One region of the Salmonella sp. FC25216 genome, then DNA from elsewhere that is predicted to be linked to it. Evidence: predicted binding sites of a transcription regulator. Region 1 holds the regulator's gene; the other holds the start of a gene.

Region 1 (3,161 bases):
AATGACAGCACCTGGAGCGCAATTTAAACGCTTATAACGTTTTAAAGCAAGGTGGGATCTAAAAACCAGATGAATATAGCGATATGAAATTTACAACCAGAATAAAACACCATTCTCATGAAAAAGTTATGGCTAATCATGCGAACAAAAAACCACCAGACGTTGAAAGTTTCAGCGCCCCCGCATTAACTGCAAAGAAAATAAGCCAGCATCCGCTGGCTTATGGAAAGTTATACTTACGAAAGGTAATTAGACGCTATTTTTGGCAATTAAACGTTCCGGCAGAACAAAGCTAAATCGCGTTCCTTTACCAGGCAAACTGTCGACTTCAAGGCGGCTTTCATGGTGATTCAGCGCATGTTTCACAATCGCCAACCCCAGGCCGCTGCCGCCCGTTTGACGCGAACGCGCTTTATCGACACGGTAGAAGCGTTCGGTCAGACGAGGAATATGCTCAGCGGCAATCCCCGGACCGTTATCTTGTATGCAAAACTCAGCGCCATGCGCGACATGTCGCCAGCTCACCGTAATATGCGTTCCCGCCGGCGTATGGTTTACCGCGTTATACACCAGGTTTGAGATCGCGCTGCGTAGCTGCTCTTCGTTGCCCAGAACGCTAAGACTATCGTCGACCTCAAACGTAAAGGTATGCTTCTGCTGGCTGAGCGTCTGCGCTTCACGCTCCACGATCCGCAGCATCATCGGTACATCCACTTTTTCATTTAATAACAGCGCCGGGGCCGCCTCAATTTTAGACAACGTAAGCAATTGTTTTACCAGCCCTTCCATACGATACGTTTGCTCGCGCATCGTATGCAGCGCTTTCTCTCGCGTCGCCCCCTCCTGCATCATTTCCAGATAGCCTTGCAATACCGTCAATGGCGTACGCAACTCATGGCTAACGTTGGCGAAAAAGTTACGCCTGGCGCCTTCAAGCTGATGCATTTGCGTCACATCGCGCGCCACCATCAGGAGTTGTTTATCGGTATAAGGCATGACACGGATCTCCAGGTGCCGCCCGGTATTCAGCACCAGATGAAGCGGACGGGTGAAATCACGCGTTTTTAAATACTGGGTAAACTCCGGGTAACGCAGCAGATTGAGAATATTCTGCCCGCTGTCATCCGGCCAGCGTAGCCCCAGTATCTGTTGCGCCAAACCGTTACACCAAAAAATGCCGCCCTCTTCTGTGGTCAGTACCACTGCATCAGGCAGCAACTCCGCGCCGCTGCGAAAACGTTTAATCAGGTTCCCCAGCTCGCGGCGGCGCTTCTTATTTCGCAACTGCATCTGGTGTAAACCGTATAACAGCGGCTCCCAACTTCCCCGTCCCGGCGGCGGCGTCATACTTCTGTCGACCCACAGCCACCAGGAGAGGCGCAATAAATTCCAGAAATGCCAGGCAAGCAGTCCCGTCACCGCCGCCAGTAAAAACCACGGCAGATAACCAAAAAAAGCGCTAAGGATAAGCGCGGGGATGCAACAGAGCACCAACTCCAGCACCAGCCTTTTCCATGACAGCCGTTCCAGCACGCGTCATACTCCCTCAAGAATGGAAAGCCTTCTCCGCCAGAAGCCTGTGATCTACTGGCGGAAAAGGCATTAAAAGCGGGTCGAAAAACGATACCCTGTCCCGCGTACCGTTTGCACCATCCGGTCGTGGCCGCTGTGCTCCAGCGCCTTACGCAAACGGCGAATATGCACGTCGACCGTCCGGTCTTCAACGTACACATTGGTGCCCCAGACATGGTTGAGTAGCTGTTCGCGACTATAAACCCGTTCCGGATGCGTCATAAAGAAATGGAGTAATTTAAATTCGGTCGGCCCCATATCCAGTGGGCTGTCGCCGGTCATCACGCGATGAGAGCCAGGATCAAGGCTCAGTCCCTGCATCTCGATCACCTCTTCGACCGCCATCGGTGAGATACGCCGCATAACGGCCTTAATGCGCGCCACCAACTCCTTGGGGGAAAACGGCTTGGTAATGTAATCGTCAGCGCCGGTTTCCAGCCCGCGCACGCGATCTTCTTCCTCACCTCTCGCCGTCAGCATAACCACAGGAATATCCCGGGTCATGGCTTCACGTTTGAGATGTTTAATAAACTGTAACCCAGACCCGCCGGGCAACATCCAGTCAAGAAGGATGAGATCCGGCCAGGGTTCATTAAGTTTATTCACCGCACTGTCATAATCTTCGGCTTCTACGGGCTGAAAGCCATTTTGTTCGAGCACGAAGCACACCATTTCACGGATCGGCGCCTCATCTTCTACGACCAGAATACGTCTCGCCATAATTTGCCCTGTTAGTCGTTAGTTATCAATGCCGCGCCATTATGCGTCAGATTTATGACAGATTTATGAAAAAAAGGGGTGGTATTGACAGCATGTTGATGATTTATGACACCGTTGAAACATTGCATTACCGTCTACTGGCGGTAAATTGCGCCCAAAAATGGAGGGGATGACGTGTATAATCCCGTTCACGCTTTTTTTGCATGGAACTATTATGCGCATCCTCCATACCTCTGACTGGCATCTGGGACAAAATTTCTACAGTAAAAGCCGCGCCGCGGAGCATCAGGCTTTTCTGGACTGGCTGCTGGAGACCGCGCAGTCCCATCAGGTGGATGCCATTATTGTCGCAGGCGATATTTTTGATACCGGTTCGCCGCCAAGCTATGCCCGAGAACTTTATAACCGTTTTGTCGTTAATTTACAGCAAACAGGCTGTCATTTAGTGGTGCTGGCCGGTAATCATGATTCCGTTGCCACGCTTAACGAGTCACGCGAAATTCTGGCGTTTCTCAATACAACCGTGATCGCCAGCGCGGGCTATGCGCCGCAACTACTTCATCGCCGCGATGGTTCTCCCGGCGCCGTACTGTGCCCCATTCCCTTTTTACGCCCGCGCGACATTATTACCAGCCAGGCGGGGTTGTCCGGCAGCGAGAAACAGCAGCAACTCCTTCATGCGATTGCCGATTATTATCAACAGCAGTACCAGGAAGCGTGCCTGCTACGCGGCGAACGGAAGTTGCCGGTTATCGCGACGGGGCATTTAACCACCGTCGGCGCCAGCAAAAGCGATGCGGTACGCGACATTTATATCGGTACGCTGGATGCCTTTCCGGCGGAGCATTTCCCACCAGCGGATTATATCG
Region 2 (3,161 bases), on a different contig from region 1:
CCAGCGCGCTGAAAATCATGTCGCCTTTTTTACCCGGCGGGTTAAAAGCAGGCTTGGTTGCAGCCATAAATCACTCTTTAAGTTAAACGCGTTTACGAAGTTGCCGGATGGCGCTGCGCTTATCCGGCCTACAGTCAGAACCGTAGGACGGGTAAACGTAAGCGTCACCCGCCATTTTCGTCAGAATACTAAATTAATACAATGCCTTACCGCTGCTGTCTTTTATGCTGGTCTTCCAGGCGGTACGAATCTGCTCAACGACGTTATCCGGCAGGCTGGCGTAATCCAGATCATTCGCCTGCTTAGCGCCATTTTTGTATGCCCAGTCGAAGAACTTCAACACTTCAGAACCCTGCTCAGGTTTCTTCTGCACTTTGTGGACCAGGATAAACGTGGTGGAGGTGATTGGCCACACATCGTCACCTTTCTGGTTGGTCAGATCCTGTGCGAAGGTTTTGCTCCAGTCTGCGCCTTTCGCCGCATTAGAGAAGCTCTCTTCCGTCGGGCTTACTGGTTTGCCATCAGCAGAAATCAGTTTGGTGTAGGCCAGATTGTTCTGCTTGGCATACGCATACTCAACGTAGCCGATAGCGCCTGGCAGACGCTGTACAAACGCTGCGATGCCGTCGTTACCTTTACCCCCCAGGCCGGTTGGCCAGTTCACGGTAGAACCCGCGCCCACTTTCGATTTCCACTCGTCGTTGACTTTCGCCAGGTAACTGGTGAAAACGAAGGAAGTGCCGGAACCGTCAGCGCGACGCACCACGGCGATATTCTGTGAGGGCAGCTTCACGCCCGGGTTCAGTTTGGTGATGGCTTCATCATCCCACTTTTTGATTTTACCGAGGTAGATGTCGCCCAGCGTTTTACCGTCCAGCACCAGTTCGCCGGATTTGAGCCCTGGAATATTCACCGCCAGCACCACGCCGCCAATGACGGTCGGAAACTGGAACAGGCCTTCCTGATTCAGTTTTTCATCAGACAGCGGCGCATCGGACGCGCCAAAATCAACGGTATTTGCGGTAATTTGTTTCACGCCGCCGGAAGAGCCTATTCCCTGGTAATTGACTTTGTTACCGGTTTCTTTCTGGTAGGTATCCGCCCATTTGGCATATACCGGCGCAGGAAACGTTGCACCGGCACCTGTCAGGCTTGCTGCTGCAAAGGCAGAGAACGCGCTCATCGATAAGGTCGCGGCGACAACAGTTGCGACAGTGGTACGCATAACTTTCATAATGTCTCCTGCACGGTTTCGGTAAATCATTGTTTGAGTTGCTACGATGAGCAAAATAGGACAAACAGGTGACAGTTAAATGTACGTAATATGACAGTTTTATGACAATCAACAATATCGACATCACGATTTTATAAACATATTAAAAAACAATATGTTATTTATTATCACTATCGTCATATTGCAAAAAAATTTTCTTTTTATGACACGGAGAACAGGCAGGAAAGATGACAGTTTGTCATCATAAAATAATAAGAGAAATGCCCCGCTGCTGCGGGGCATGGAGGGGGTTATTCCACCGTTACTGATTTCGCCAGGTTACGCGGCTGGTCAACATCGGTGCCTTTAATCAGCGCCACGTGATACGCCAGCAGTTGCAGCGGAACAGTGTAGAAGATGGGCGCAATGACCTCTTCCACATGCGGCATCTCAATGATGTGCATGTTGTCGCTGCTGACGAAACCCGCATCCTGATCGGCGAAGACATAAAGCTGACCGCCGCGAGCGCGAACTTCTTCGATGTTGGATTTCAGTTTCTCCAGCAGTTCGTTGTTCGGCGCCACCACAATAACCGGCATATCGGCGTCAATCAGCGCCAGCGGGCCGTGTTTCAGCTCGCCTGCCGCGTAAGCTTCAGCATGAATGTAAGAGATTTCTTTCAGCTTCAGCGCGCCTTCAAGCGCAATCGGATATTGATCGCCACGACCGAGGAACAGCGCGTGATGCTTGTCGGAGAAATCTTCTGCAAGCGCTTCGATGCGTTTGTCCTGTGAGAGCATCTGCTCAATACGGCTCGGCAGCGCCTGTAGGCCATGAACGATGTCATGCTCAATGGACGCATCCAGGCCTTTCAGACGCGCCAGTTTCGCCACCAGCATTAGCAAAACGGTCAGTTGGGTGGTGAACGCCTTCGTAGAAGCAACGCCGATTTCCGTCCCGGCGTTAGTCATCATCGCCAGATCGGATTCACGCACCAGAGAAGAGCCCGGTACGTTACAAATGGCGAGCGATCCGAGGTAGCCCAATTCTTTGGATAAACGCAGGCCCGCTAAGGTGTCTGCCGTTTCGCCAGACTGGGAGAGCGTGATCATCAGGCTGTTACGGCGCACCGCAGATTTGCGATAGCGAAATTCCGAGGCAATTTCCACGTCACACGGAATTCCGGCCAGCGCTTCAAACCAGTAGCGAGAGACCATCCCGGAGTTGTACGACGTACCGCAGGCGATAATCTGGATATGTTCAACCTGAGACAACAATTCGTTGGCTTTCGGCCCCAGCTCGCTTAAATCCACCTCACCGTGGCTGATACGCCCGGTCAGCGTATTTTTAATCGCGTTCGGCTGTTCGTAGATCTCTTTCTGCATATAGTGGCGGTAAATGCCTTTATCACCGGCGTCATACTGCAGATTAGATTCAATATCCTGACGTTTCACTTCCGCACCGGTTTTATCGAAAATAGCGACCGAACGACGGGTCACTTCTGCGATATCGCCCTCTTCCAGGAAGATAAAGCGGCGGGTCACCGGCAGTAGGGCCAACTGATCGGAAGCGATAAAGTTTTCGCCCATGCCCAGACCGATAACCAGCGGGCTACCCGAACGGGCAGCCAGCAACGTATCCGGATGGCGGGTATCCATGATCACCGTGCCATATGCGCCACGCAGTTGTGGGATCGCACGTAGAACCGCGTCTCGCAGAGTACCGCCTTGTTTCAGCTCCCAGTGCACTAAGTGAGCAATTACTTCCGTGTCGGTCTCGGAAGCAAAGGTGTAACCGCGCGCTTTTAACGCTTCACGCAGCGGTTCATGGTTTTCGATGATGCCGTTATGCACCACCACGATGTGTTCAGAAACATGCGGATGCGCGTTTGCTTCTGAAGGTTCACCGTGCGTTGCCCAACGCGTGTGAGCAATCCCCGTCCCGCCGT

Evidence for each region. The regulator PhoB, encoded in region 1, activates phosphate uptake and scavenging genes when phosphate is short. The targets are predictions, from matches to a motif close to CTGTCATAAAACTGNCNNAT.
Region 2: pstS (phosphate ABC transporter substrate-binding protein PstS) is a predicted target of PhoB. The motif match lies at 1,323-1,342, and genes of this name have one in related genera.

Annotation. Positions count from the first base shown of each region.
Region 1 covers NZ_JBDGON010000007.1:171,906-175,066, forward strand. Annotated here, with positions in the region: gene phoR (phosphate regulon sensor histidine kinase PhoR) at 250-1,533, opposite strand; gene phoB (phosphate response regulator transcription factor PhoB) at 1,603-2,292, opposite strand; gene sbcD (exonuclease subunit SbcD) at 2,507-3,161, shown strand, end outside.
Region 2 covers NZ_JBDGON010000017.1:43,467-46,627, forward strand. Annotated here, with positions in the region: gene pstC (phosphate ABC transporter permease PstC) at 1-67, opposite strand, end outside; gene pstS (phosphate ABC transporter substrate-binding protein PstS) at 194-1,234, opposite strand; gene glmS (glutamine--fructose-6-phosphate transaminase (isomerizing)) at 1,525-3,161, opposite strand, start outside.